Regions from separate parts of the Sphingomonas sp. OTU376 genome, predicted to be linked through region 3. Evidence: predicted binding sites of a transcription regulator. Region 3 holds the regulator's gene; each other region holds the start of a gene.
The links. Region 3 encodes LexA, which represses DNA repair genes until DNA is damaged. Its sites were predicted from a motif close to GTTCCNCNCTTGTTCT; they were not measured.
Positions count from the first base shown of each region.

Region 1: a site for LexA is predicted at 2,022-2,037, ahead of uvrA (excinuclease ABC subunit UvrA). Genes of this name have one in related genera too.
Region 2: a site for LexA is predicted at 1,908-1,923, ahead of AAHM44_RS19080 (ImuA family protein). Genes of this name have one in related genera too.

Region 1 is NZ_JASATQ010000012.1:38,846-43,500, forward strand. It holds gene AAHM44_RS07560 (vgr related protein) at 1-159, shown strand, start outside; gene AAHM44_RS07565 (hypothetical protein) at 156-1,841, opposite strand; gene uvrA (excinuclease ABC subunit UvrA) at 2,045-4,655, shown strand, end outside.
Region 2 is NZ_JASATQ010000055.1:23,810-28,464, reverse strand. It holds gene AAHM44_RS19090 (GAF domain-containing protein) at 1-384, shown strand, start outside; gene AAHM44_RS19085 (sensor histidine kinase) at 782-1,708, shown strand; gene AAHM44_RS19080 (ImuA family protein) at 1,944-2,720, shown strand; gene AAHM44_RS19075 (DUF6504 family protein) at 2,986-4,449, shown strand; gene AAHM44_RS19070 (hypothetical protein) at 4,475-4,642, opposite strand.
Region 3 is NZ_JASATQ010000022.1:18,027-22,681, reverse strand. It holds gene AAHM44_RS11355 (glycoside hydrolase family 25 protein) at 1-207, opposite strand, end outside; gene AAHM44_RS11350 (molybdopterin molybdotransferase MoeA) at 567-1,754, shown strand; gene lexA (transcriptional repressor LexA) at 1,813-2,505, shown strand; gene AAHM44_RS11340 (EF-hand domain-containing protein) at 2,509-3,204, opposite strand; gene AAHM44_RS11335 (ComEC/Rec2 family competence protein) at 3,231-4,655, opposite strand, start outside.

The sequences.
Region 1 (4,655 bases), on a different contig from region 3:
TGCCGCTATGACTATATCCTCGAGCCCGGCCGCCCCTTCGGGCGCTACGGCATCGAGCAGCAGGCCGAGATCGTCCGCCACGCCTTCCTGCTGCGGCGCGGCGCCGATCTCCCCGGCATCGCGCCGCTCAGCCTCTACGAAGCGCTGCTGCCCTTCTAGTCGACGCTCAGGTTCTTGTCGGGCAGCTTGGCCGGCCGCGGCGGCGCGGACCGGGGCGGCGGCGGCGAGGCGGTGCGCGGAGGCGGCGGGGTATAGCTCGGGCGCGGCGCCGGAGCGGCCTGGGGCGGCGGGCTGTAGCTCGGGCGCGGCGCCGCGCTCGGCGTGGCCGGACGCTGCCATCCTTCCGGGCGCGAGGGCCGCGACCAGCTTGGCCGGCTCGGCGCATTGTCCGCTGCCGGAGGCGCCGCCGGCGCGGGAGCAGGCGTCGCACTCGGTGCCGAAGGCCGCTGCCAGCCACCTTCGGGGCGATCGGGCCGGCTCCAGCCCCCTTCGGGCCGGGCAGGCCGGTTCCAGTTCGGCCGGGACGGCGCGGCATCCCCGGTCGAGGGCGTCGCCGGTGCCGGTGCCGGCGTCACCACCGGCGGGTTCGGCCGCTGCCAGCCGCCTTCGGGCCGCGAGGGTCGGTTCCAGCCCGGCCGGGACGGCGTGGCGTCGCCGGTAGAGGGCGCGCCCGGTGCCGGCATGGGCGTCACCACCGGCGGATTGGGCCGCTGCCAGCCGCCCTCGGGGCGCGACGGCCGCGACCAGGTCGGATTGCCCGCGCCCGGCTGCGAAGGCCGCCGCCAGCCCGTGCCGCTGCCATCGGGCAGCGGGCGCGGCGGGCGCGTGGCATCGGGTGCCGGCGGCGTATCCGGCGCGACATCGCTCGGCGCCGGCAGGCTGGGCCGGCCGCGCCGCCAGCCCGGCGTGCCGTCGGGCCGGAAATTGTCGGGGCGCGTCACCGGCGGGCGGGTGCCGCCACCCGGTGCGTCGGGCGTGGTGCCGGGGCGCCCGCCCCAGCCCGGCCGGCCCGGCCGCCCGCCGCCCGGCGGACGCGACCAGCCCGATCCCGGCTGGTTCGGTCTTCCCGCACCCGGCCGGCCCGGTCCGTCCGGCCGGTGGAAGCGGCCCGGCGGCGGGCCCTGGAAGCCGCCGTCGCGCCAGTGGCGGAAGCGCAGCGCCTGGTCGCGCCGGCGGCGCTGCTCGGCGTCGAAGCGCCGGCGCCACGCCGCCGCGTCGCTGCGCGCATGGTAGCGCGCCCAGCCGGGATAGCGGCTGCGGCCGATGTCCCAGCTCTGGATGAAGCTGAAGATCAGCGGGCTGGTATCGATCCAGACATCGGCATCGACCGGGCGATAGTCGCGCCCCGACATCGCGTCGCGCAGCCGCAGCGCGCGGTCGTACAGGTCGCCCGCGGCATCGTCATAATCGCCGAACTCGCCGCGCGGCGTCGCCTCGCCATCGGCGTCATAGACCATCGCCAGCCGCCCGCTCTCATAGGCGAAGCTCATCCCCGGCTCGACCGCCAGGAACGGCCCGCGCGCGCCCGGCGCGAAATAATAGCTGCGGATGCCGCCCTCGCCCGCATCCTCGACGATGATCGTATAGCCGTCGGTCGTCTGCCAGGCCCAGGGCTCGGCGCCTTCGAAGGGAAAGGCGAAGTCGGGCGGCGAGTCGCCGATCGCGTCCCACAGCGCATCGGCGCGGTCGATCCACTGATAGTCCTCGGCGGACTGGGGTCCGGACTGAGGGCCGGCCTGTGCCGCCGCCTTCGCAACCGGCACCGCGGCCATCGCCAGGCCGGGCATGGCCAACGCCACGCCCGCCAGCATACCCAGCCGGAACATCCTCTCGAACCGCATCGCCCATCCCTCCTGCATGTCCGCGCAAATTTCCACCCCGGGCGCTGAACGGCGGGTGAAATGTACGTGCAGCTTTGCGAAAGGAAGCGGAGAACGCGCGATGCACCCCGCCATCCCAAGCAACACCGGCAACTGGCGCTTTGTGCCGGGCGTTCCTATCTCCCCACTAGAAACCCCAACAGAACAAAGCTAGAACCCTCGGCATGGCACTTACCACCATTTCCGTCCGCGGCGCGCGCGAGCACAATCTCAAGGGCGTGGACGTCGATATCCCGCGCGACACGCTCACGGTGATCACCGGCCTGTCCGGCTCGGGCAAGTCGAGCCTCGCCTTCGACACCATCTATGCCGAGGGCCAGCGCCGCTATGTCGAGTCGCTCTCGGCCTATGCCCGCCAGTTCCTCGAGCTGATGCAGAAGCCGAACGTCGAGCATATCGAGGGCCTCAGCCCTGCCATCTCGATCGAGCAGAAGACGACCTCGCGCAATCCGCGCTCGACGGTCGCCACGGTCACCGAGATCTACGATTACATGCGCCTGCTCTGGGCGCGCGTCGGCGTGCCCTATTCCCCGGTCACCGGCCTGCCGATCAGCGCGCAGACCGTGTCGCAGATGGTCGACCGCGTCCTCGCTTTGCCCGAGGGCACCCGCCTGCTCCTCCTCGCCCCGGTCGTGCGCGGCCGCAAGGGCGAGTATCGCAAGGAGCTCGCCGAGTGGCAGCGCGCCGGCTTCCAGCGCGTCCGCATCGACGGCGAGACCTATCTGATCGAGGAAGCCCCCGCCCTCGACAAGAAGTACAAGCACGACATCGAAGTGGTGGTCGACCGTCTGGTGGTGCGGGACGACATCGCCACCCGCCTTGCCGAGTCCTTCGAGACCGCGCTCAAGCTCGCCGAGGGCCTGGCGTACGTGGATCTGGTCGACGCGACCGTCGCCGAGGCCACCGGCGCCCGCGTGGCGGAGGCCCGGGCCGAGTTCAACGTCACCGGCGGCGCGATGAAGGGCACCGGCATCCCGGACAACCGCATCGTCTTCTCCGAGAAATTCGCCTGCCCGGTCTCCGGCTTCACCATCCCCGAGATCGAGCCCCGCCTCTTCTCGTTCAACGCCCCCCAGGGCGCCTGCCCCACCTGTGACGGCCTGGGCGAGAAGCTGGTGTTCGACGAGGATCTCGTCGTCCCCAATCACGACCTGTCGATCAAGAAGGGCGCGGTCGTGCCCTGGGCCAAGTCCAACCCGCCCAGCCCCTATTACATGCAGGTGCTCGGCAGCCTCGCCCGCGAGTTCGGCTTCAGCCTCGACACGCCGTGGCGCGAGCTGCCCGGCGAGGTCCAGCTGATCATCCTCCACGGCACCGGCGGCAAGCCGGTCACCCTCACCTTCATCGACGGCAAGAAGAGCTACGACGTCCGCAAGCCGTTCGAGGGCGTGATCGGCAATCTCAACCGCCGCATGCTGCAGACCGAGAGCGCGTTCATGCGCGAGGAGCTCAGCAAGTACCAGGCCGCGCACCCCTGCGAGGTCTGCCACGGCGCCCGCCTCAAGCCCGAGGCGCTGGCGGTCAAGATCGCCGGCGAGGACATCAGTCACGCCACCCGCCTCTCGGTGGTCGACGCGCTCGCCTGGTTCGAGAAGCTCCCCGCCACGCTCACCGACCAGCAGCGCGAGATCGCCCGCGCGATCCTCAAGGAGATCGACGAGCGGCTCGGCTTCCTCAACAATGTCGGGCTCGACTATCTCAACCTGAACCGCACCTCGGGCACGCTGTCCGGCGGCGAGAGCCAGCGCATCCGCCTCGCCAGCCAGATCGGCAGCGGCCTGTCCGGCGTGCTCTACGTCCTCGACGAGCCGAGCATCGGCCTCCACCAGCGCGACAACGACATGCTGCTCGCCACCCTCCGCCGCCTGCGCGACCTCGGCAACACCGTGATCGTCGTCGAGCATGACGAGGATGCGATCCGCAGCGCCGACTATATCCTCGACATGGGCCCGGGCGCCGGCGTCCATGGCGGCGAGATCGTCGCGCGCGGCACGCTCGACGAGATCCTCAACACCAAGGGCAGCGTCACCGCCGATTATCTCAACGGCACCCGCGAGATCGAGGTCCCGAAGAAGCGCCGCAAGGGCACCGGCAAGAAGCTCACCGTCGAGAACGCCACCGCCAACAATCTGCGCGGCGTCACCGCGAGCATCCCGCTCGGCACCTTCACCTGCATCACCGGCGTCTCGGGCTCGGGCAAGTCGAGCTTCACGATCGACACGCTCTATGCCGCCGCCGCGCGCCAGCTCAACGGCGCCCGCCTGCTCGCCGGCAAGCATGACAAGATCACCGGCCTCCAGCACTTGGACAAGGTGATCGACATCGACCAGTCGCCGATCGGCCGCACCCCGCGCTCGAACCCGGCGACGTACACCGGCGCCTTCACCAGCATCCGCGACTGGTTCGCCGGCCTGCCCGAGGCGCAGGCGCGCGGCTACAAGCCCGGCCGCTTCAGCTTCAACGTCAAGGGCGGCCGCTGCGAGGCGTGCCAGGGCGACGGCGTGCTCAAGATCGAGATGCACTTCCTGCCCGACGTCTATGTCACCTGCGACGTCTGCCACGGCGCGCGCTACAATCGCGAAACCCTCGAAGTGAAGTTCAAGGGCAAGAGCATCGCCGATGTGCTCGACATGACGGTCGAGGACGCAGTCGAGTTCTTCAAGGCGGTCCCGCCGATCCGCGACAAGATGGCGATGCTCGCCGAAGTCGGCCTGGGTTACGTCAAGGTCGGCCAGCAGGCGACCACCCTGTCCGGCGGCGAGGCGCAGCGCGTCA
Region 2 (4,655 bases), on a different contig from region 3:
AATTACGCGCCTTTGTGTGTCCCCGATGCTTGGCACGAGCCACGCTTCAAGTTCGCTCCCGCCGTGCTTGAGATGAACGTGCGTGCCTATTTTGCCGCACCTCTCGTAACCAGCGATGGCTTTGCGCTGGGTACATTATGCCTGCTGGACCAGAAGCCCCGGACAGTGGACGCGAAAGGCCTTGAACTCCTGAAATCCCTCGCAAGCCAAGCGACAGAGGTGATCGAGCGCGAGGCAAATGCGCTGGCATACGCCAAGTATGCCATGGCCGAGCTCAGTACCCGCATCCGCTTCGCAGTTGCGGACCAGAACGACGCTGAGGTGGCCGTGCTTGATGAGGAACTTCGTCGGATGGAGGCGAAATTTGGGGCTCATTGGAAATAGAGGCTCCGGGGCTGGTCGCATGCAGCGCAAGATGTGCCCTTGGAACGGCTAGGGAAGCGCTGATATCGGTCGGGCGGCAGTCCACCGCTGTCGGTCGCTCAGCCGGGCAGCCGCCCGTCCAGAAGCGGACAGGAGGCCAAAAGCCCCAATTCCGGACCGTCGTCGTTATGGCGATGCCGCACGTTGCGCGACGCTTCATCGGAGGCACGAACCAGTGAACACAAGTTTAGAGGCGATACCTCCAGGTTGATCTGAGTTAGCGCGCGCGCCGCTCGAATGGTTCACATCCCGGCGCGGCTGGAAAGGTGGCCTGCAGAATATGTCGGACGCCCCGAGAGCTCCATCAATCGAAAACCTAGTGGTCCGGCTTCTCCCGAACCGAGGGCATGGCACCGCAGTGCGATATGGGACCAGCGCTCTTATCATCCTTTCAGCGACGGGCCTTCGTTACGCGCTCGAGGGGCCGCTACAGCATTTTCCCCTGCTGCTATTCATTCCCGCGGTATTTCTCTGCGCACTGCTGTTTGACCGGGGGTCTGGATTCTTTGCGACTATCCTCAGCGCGGCGATCGCTGCCTATCTCTTCATAGAACCGAGATTCACACTCAACGTCGGGATGCAGGCGTGGCTGGCCTTGGCGATATTCGTCCTGATCGGATTTACGATGTCGGCCGTCACGGAGTTGTTGCGCAAGACGATCACGAAACTCAACGAAAGCGAGGCCGCTAAGGCATTGCTTTTGGAGGAACTCGCGCACCGCACAAAAAACGATCTCTCAATCATTTCTGCCGCCATGAATCTGCAAAGCCGCGCATCCAATAATCCCGAGGTCCGCGCGGCGCTCGACGCAGCCAACGCGCGGGTGCTCGTCGTGGCCCAAGCGCAGGAGCGGCTGCGCGAGAGCAGAAACTACCGACGGGTGAATCTTGCGGACTATGTCGGCGGATTGTGCCACGGGCTGGGAGATCTTTTGCGCGACGTGCGCCCCATTGCGGTGCGGGTGAAGTGCGACCCCATTGACGTGGCTGGACCCGTTGCAGTCCAACTCGGCCTGATCGTGAACGAACTGGTGACCAACAGTTTCAAATATGCGTATCCCGGCGAGAGCGGTGGGATCGTGAGGGTTGAGATCACCCAGAGGGACAGCGGCTTGGAGATCATCGTTTCGGATGATGGCATCGGTTGTGACGCCGAGAGCAAGCCCGGTCTCGGGTCCAAGCTTGTTCGACTCCTCGCGAAGCAACTCGGAGGCAAGGTTGAGCGGCGACACAGCGCTTCAGGGTTTACGACAGCCGTATTTATTCCGGATGTCGAGGGGGGGTGATCTAAGGTGCACGCCTGGACCCAGGATGGGATTGCTCACCTCCGTCTCTGTCCGGTCGACTAATCTCCCAAGTCTCGCAAGGCCGATCCTCGCAGAAGCCGCCCGTCCGCTTTCCACCCTTTGTTGGCCGCCCGGGTAGCAACGCGCCTGATGACGGGCGTGGGTAAAACCCATGGCTTGACGAAGGGACGATATGCGCGGAACATAATGGGAACGAACGAGTCGTTATTCCCTTATGCAAACCGCCGCTCCCTTTCCCGAGAATGATCGCGCACGCCTGCTCGCCGAGCTGAAGGCGCGTATCGCCGTGCCGGTGACGAGCGGTGCCCCATTGTTACCATTCGGGATCGAGGCGATCGACTCGCGGCTTGCCCATGGCGGGTTGGACGGTGGCGGCCTGCACGAGATCGCGGCTGCATCTCCCACCTTGGGCGACGATGCAGCGGCGACCCTGTTCGCTGCCGGTGTGGCCGCGCGTTTTGCCCGTGAAGCCACTGCGACCAGTGTCTGGGCTCTGACGAGCTTCGATCTCTACGCGCCGGGCCTTGAGCAGGCGGGGCTCCCGCCGACGAAGCTGATCTATTGCCAGGGCAGGGACGAGGTCATGGCACTCGCCCTTGCCGAGGATTGCCTGCGCGACGGGAGCTTTGCCGCGGTAGTTGCCGAGGTGAAGGCGGCCGACCAGACCGCAACCCGCCGGCTTCAGCTCGCTGCCGCGGATGGGCGCACGCCGATGCTGCTGCTGCGGCGCTGGGCGCGAAAGGCGCGCGATCCGCTCGAGATCCCGTCCGCAGCATGTACGCGCTGGCGGATCGGCTGCGCGCCGTCGGTGCCGTTGGCGCATCCTGGGGTCGGGCGGAGTTGCTGGTCGGTCGATCTTGTTCGCCAGCGCGGCGGCAATCCCTTTTCTCTTCTGGTCGAGGCTTGCGATGCCAAGGGTCGCCTCGCTCTACCTGCCCCAGTTCGCAATCGAGCGGCTGCGGCGGCTGGAGCGGCCAGTCGCGCCGCCTGAGCGGTTCTGGTCCACAGCATCCGTCCTGCCGCCGGCGGTCGACGATGACCCCGGGGCATGCTCGGTCCCGCGCGGCGGTGGCTGGCGACCCGGCTCCCGCTGGGCGCAGGACGCTGCGCATAGCCGGCAAGGGGAAGCGGAGCGGATTGCCAGGCTGCCGGCGCATCAGCGCCCGCCCATGCGGGAGCTTGGCCGGCGTTCTGAGCCGGCGCAGCATCCGTTTCGTGCCATGCCGCCAGATGAGGGGGCGCCCCCGCAGCCTGCAATGCCGAGGCCGACCCTGGAGCTTTGGGAACGCCCGACCGTCCTGATCGAGCGTGTTGGGCAGCGTGAAGTGGTGACGGCGGCCTGTCCGATTGCCTTGGCGCGGGATCTGGCGCCCGGCATGGCTGCGGCACACGCCCGCGCGCTGGTAGCGGATCTCGATGTGCGCGAAGCCGACCCGGAGGGCGATCAGGTCTGGCTTGAGCGTCTGGCGCTCCATGCCGTTGGCAGGTGGACGCCAATTGCCTCTCCCTCCGGTCCCGATGGGATCTGGCTCGACCTGACAGGGGCCACCCATCTGTTCGGGGGCGAGGCACGCTTTTGCCGACGGGTGCTGCGATTCCTTGCGCGCCTCGGCTTCACGGCACGGATCGCAATCGCGGGTACCGCCGGAGCCGCCCATGCGTTCGCTCGCTTTGGGGGAGAACCAGTGACGATCCTGCCGTCCGGGCAGGAGGTCTCAGCGCTGGCGCATTTGCCGGTGGCCGCACTTCGGCTCGAGGGCGAGGCGTTGGCATCGGCGGCACGTTTCGGGCTCGAGCGCATCCAGGATTTGCTGCCGATGCCGCGCGGACCATTGGCACGGCGTCTCGGCCTGGCGGCGCTTGCCCGGCTCGATCAGGCGCTGGGGCGCGCTGCCGAGCCCATCGTGCCGGTCATCCCGTTCGAGGCGCCGGAAGTATCCCGGCGGCTGCTCGAGCCTATTGGCACGCCCGAGGCAATCGCACAGGTAATCGCGGATCTTGTGGGAGACCTTGTCCTCGTGCTCGAGCGGCGGGGGCTGGGCGTGCGTACCGCCATGATCACGGCCGAGCGGGTCGATGGAGCCGACCAGCACCTCTCGATCGGGGCCGCACGGGCCACGCGGGATGGGCGGCATCTCAAGCGAATGTTCGGCCTGCGGATCGACCGGCTCGAGCCCGGTCTCGGCATCGAGGCAATGCGGCTGACAGTGCCGCATAGCGAGCCGCTAGGCGCGCGTTCGGGCGCGGCCCTGCTGGCGGATGAGAACGTGCCTGCGGACCTGGCCCCGGCCGTTGACCAGCTTACCGGCAGGGCCGGGGAGGGCGCGGTGTTTCGCCTGGGGCTGGAGCAGAGCGACGTCCCCGAACGCGCCGTCCGGCGGTTGGCGCCTCTTGTCGATCCGGAAGGCTGGCCGGTCTGGAAGCGGCCGGTACGAATCCTGCGCCAGCCCGAACTGCTAACCCATGTGGTGGCGCTGCTGCCTGACCATCCGCCGCGCCGCTTCACTTGGCGGGGCAAGGCGTATCGCGTCATGGCCGGCGACGGGCCTGAGCGCATCCATGGCGAATGGTGGCGTACCGACCGGGAGCTTTGGGCGATCCGCGACTATTTCCGGGTCGAGGTCGAGGGCGGCCAGCGCTTCTGGCTGTTCCGCCGGGGCGACGGCGTCGAGGCCGAGACGGGCGACCTAAGCTGGCACCTGCATGGCTTTTTCGGCTGATGGCACAGGTTCAGCGAACGGTGCCTCAATCGCCCGGGTCAGGTGGCCAGTCAATCGCCTCCAGCTTCTCCAGGACATCTGCAAAGCTTTCGCCATCCTCGACCGGGATCGCCCGGGTAAAGCTGCTTCCCAGCCTCTCCAGGTCGAACGCGGTCAGAAGCCCGACGGCGACGATGTTTTTTCGATTGTCCATGGCGCACCAACAA
Region 3 (4,655 bases):
CACCGATGGTCGTCCCCCGGGCAGATCGACGAAACCTTGGAGCCTCGGCCCGCTATTGCCCGGCATGCCAGATCGCGTGATACGTGCCGGAACCGCTTGCACGTTGATCGGCGCTACAGATCGCCGACAATCAAGCTCGGTGTCTTCATGCGTCGGAACCTGCTGTGACGCTACGGCCAACAGAGCGCTAGAAAGTAGTGCGAACATGGCCAAGCCCCCAGAGAGCCAAATGCACGCATACCAGAGAAAAATATCGGTATTGATACCGATGAAACTCCAATCAACTCTGCCTGCTCCAATTCCATCCCTCAAGTAAAACCCTTGGCAAAATTGAACCATTTCGGTTTCTTGTCATGCGGCCACGGCATATCTCCTATCACCTGAACCACTTCAACAACCCACCATCGCTAGAATATCGCCTCTCCAGATCTTTACGACCTAAGAAGCGCTCCCCACTTGGCTGACAATGTCAGGAGCACAACGAAATCAACTTCTCGGGATGATGACCGCGTAACTCCCGCACCACCTACTGGCGCACCCCCGCCCGCTTGCCCTAGGCAGGCGCCATGCCCGCCGCTCTCCTCCCCGTCGCCGAAGCCCAGCAGCGCCTGTTCGCGCGCGCCGCCCCGCTCGCCGAGGAGGCGGTGCCGATCGCCCTGGCCGCCGGACGCTGGGCCGCCCGCGATGTCCTTGCCCGCCGTACCCAGCCCGCTTCCGCCCTGTCGGCGATGGACGGCTATGCGATCCGCTTCGCCGATCTGCCCGGCCCCTGGCAGGTGATCGGCGAGAGCGCTGCCGGGCGCGGCTTTGCCGGCGCGGTCGCCCCGGGCCAGGCCGTGCGCATCTTCACCGGCGCCCCGCTGCCGCCCGGCGCCGATACCATCCTCGTCCAGGAGGAAGCCGCGCGGGAGGGCGATCATCTCGCACTGGCCGGCGAAGGCCCGCCGCGCCTTGGCGGCAATGTCCGCGCGCGCGGGCTCGATTTCAGCGAGGGCGATGTGTTGCTCCGCGCCGGATCCCGGATCACCTCCGCCGCCCTCGCGCTTGCCGCCCTGGCCGGCCACGCCACCCTCCCCATCCGCCGCAAGGTCCGGGTGGCGCTGCTCTCCACCGGCGACGAGCTGGTCCCGCCAGGCGCGCCGCTCGGGCCCGACCAGATCCCCGAGACCAACCGGCTGCTGCTCGCCGCGATGCTGGCCGATCTTCCGGTCGAGCTGATCGATCTCGGCATCCTGCCCGATCGCCTGGACGTGCTGGAGGCGGCGTTCCGCGCGCTCGACTGCGATCTGCTCGTCACGACGGGCGGGGCCTCGGTCGGCGATCATGACCTGGTCCGCCCGGCGCTGCTCGCGGCGGGGGCGGAGATCGATTTCTGGAAGATCGCGCTGCGCCCGGGCAAGCCGATGATGGCGGGCCGGCTGGGCAAGGCGATGCTGCTCGGCCTGCCTGGCAATCCGGTGTCGGTGTTCGCCACCGCGACCTTGTTCGTGCGGCCGCTGGTCGCGCATCTGGCGGGGGCCGCCGATCCCTTGCCGCGCAGCCGGTCGGTGCCGCTCGGTGAACCGCTGCCCGCCACGGGCGCGCGCGCTGACTATCTCCGCGCCGAGTTGGTCGAGGGCCGCGCCTTTGCCGCGACGATCCAGGACAGCTCGATGCTGCGCACGCTGGCGCGGGCGACGTGCCTGATCGTGCGTCCGGCCGGGGCGCCGGAGGCGAAAACGGGCGACTCGGCGGAAATCCTCGACATCGCTTGACAAGCGCGCGGAACATTGCATAAACGTTCGCAGTCTGTTCCACGCCAGGAGAAACCGGATGCTCACGCGCAAGCAGCACGAGCTCATCTGCTTCATTGCCGATCGGCTTGCCGAGACCGGCGTCTCGCCTTCGTTCGAGGAAATGAAGGAAGCGCTCGATCTCAAGTCGAAGTCGGGGGTGCATCGGTTGATCTCGGCGCTGGAGGAGCGCGAGTTCATTCGCCGCCTGCCGAACCGCGCCCGCGCGCTCGAAGTGCTCCGCATGCCCGAGCGCGGCGATGCGAAGCCGGCCGCTGCGGCCAGGTCCGCCGCCCCCGCGGTGGCCGTTTCGAATCCCTCCCCTGCGGCCCAGATACCAGTTCCCGCGAACGATGTGATCGAGATCCCGCTCCACGGCCGCATCGCCGCGGGTACGCCGATCGAGGCGCTGGAAGGCTCGTCGATGCTCCCGGTTCCCGCGGCCTTGCTGGGCGCGGGCGAGCATTATGCGCTTGAGGTGGCCGGCGATTCGATGGTCGAGGCCGGCATTCTCGACGGCGACTATGCGCTGATCCGCCGTACCGAGACGGCGCGCGACGGCGAGATCGTCGTGGCGCTGATCGACGATGCCGAGGCGACCTTGAAGTATTTCCGCAAGGAAGGCGCGATGATCCGGCTCGATCCGGCCAATCGCGACTATAACGCCCAGCGCTACCGTCCCGATCAGGTCCGCGTGCAGGGCCGGCTGGCCGGCCTGCTGCGAAAGTACTGAGGCTCAGGCCAGGAACTCGTTCCAGGCGACCTTGCCGTCGCCACTGCGGTCGAGCTCCTGGAACGGCGCCACATCGGGCTGCCGGCCCAGGAAGTGGAACAGGTTCCAGGCGGCGGCATATTCGGCGGGCGAAAGCGTGCCGTCATGATCGGCATCGAGCAGGTCGAAGCCGGCGCGGAACATCCTGAGCCGGTGCGCCGCGAATTCGGCGAAGCTGACCCTGCCGTCCCGATTGGCATCGGCCTTGGCCAGGGTGAAGTCGGACGCGGAAATGGCAAAGGGCCGCAACCCGCGAATATCGGGCATCGAGGCCCGGCGCAGCGGCAGCGCCATCACCCGATGCTCCCCGCACCGGATTCGCGGCTCGGCGCGCTTCGGACCGAATTCGTCGGGGGTGAGCACTCCGTCATGATTGCGATCGAACGCGGCATAGCTCGGCCGGAAATCCGGTGCGGCAGTCACCGCGACAGGCATGGCCAGCCCGATCGCCCCGATCATCCCTACGGCGGCCAAAGGGCGACACCAGCGGCGCAACCGGCTTGGCGCAGGCGCGTCGCCGGCGAGATGCGCATCGACATAGCCGCGCACCACATCGCTCGCCGTCCGCCCTTCGGCCCGGCATTGCTCCATGAAGGCGCGCTTCACCGCATGGGGCAGCCGCACTTCGATCGTGTCGCTTTTCTTCGGGTTCCGGATCATGCTGCGAGGAGAGCCCGAAGCCCCTGTCAGCGCCAGCGATTTCGTGTCCGGACAGGTGCAAGTCCCTGCTCCGGCACATAGACCGGCTGCACTTTCGGCGGGTCGCGCCAGGGATGCCGCCCTCCGCCACGCACCATCGCCACCCGACCGCTGGCAAAGGCGATAGCCAGCCCGCCGGTCCTGGCCAGCTGCGGCCGATCGAGCTTGAGCCAGCGCGGCGCGCAGCCCGCCGGCAGGCGCCGGTCGCTGATCACCACATCGACCTTGCGACATAGCGTAGTGAATTCGGCCCAGGGCAAGGCATAGCCGCTCCGCGTCGCCGCAACCCGCCACACCCGCGCCCCGGCACGATGCTCGATCAGGCACAAATCGAGGCTGCAAGCAGCCCCCGGCTGGTCGGACAAGGCAACCGGTTCGACATCGCTGCCGCCGGTTTCCGCGAGCATGTCGCGGGTATAGTCACCCGCCCGATCGCGCAGCAGCGCCATGCTGCCATCCGCCATGCGGATCGCGAGGTGCCGTCCGTCGCCGGTCACGATCAGATCCGGCGCCGGCGTGGCGAGCATCCAGCCCAACCCCATGACAAGCGGCACCGCCCCCGCCCAGCGCACGCCCGTCCGCCAAAGGGCCAGCCACAGCCCGCCCGCGACCATCAGCGCAAAGGCGCCGCCCGGCATGGTGGGGAACGCCGCGACCGCGCCCGGCGCGGCAGCCGTGGTCCGTGCTATCCAGAGCAGCAGCTGCAGCGCCTGATCGGTAAGCCACCAGGCCGGCCAGCCCAGCCCCGCCACATCGAGCAGCAGCGCCAGCGCTTCCAGGGGCATGATCACAAAGGTGGTGAGCGGGATCGCGACGATATTGGCGAGCGCGCCGTAAATCCCGGCCTGGTGGAAATGAAACAGCCCGATCGGCATCAGCGCGAGCTCCACCGCCACGCCGGTCAGCAGCAGCGAACCGATACCGCGCAGCAACGCCGCGCCCCGCCCCTCCTCGCGCTTGCCGAACCAGCGGTGCATGAATGGACTCTCGTGCAATGCGACGATCGCCGTCACCGCCGCAAAGCTCAGCTGGAAGCTCGCGCCCGCGAGCGCCTCGGGCCAGAGCAGCAGCACGATCACCGCACCCGCCGCAACCAGCCGCAGCGTGATCGCCTCACGCCCCAGGCTCAGCGCCAGCAGCACCAGCAGGGCGGCGACGCAGGAGCGGATCGTCGGCACTTCCGCGCCGGTGAGCAGCGTATAGCCGATCGCCGCCAGCGCACCCGCCCCCGCCGCAACCAGGGGCAGCCGCCAACGCAGCGCCAGGGTCGGGCTCAGGGCGAGCAGCTTGAGCACCAGCAGCATTGCCGCCGCGGTCACCGCGGTCACGTGCAGCCCACTCACCGAAAGCAGGTGCGCAAGCCCCGAGCGTTGCATTGCCTCGACATCGCCCTCCGCGATCGCCCCCTGGTC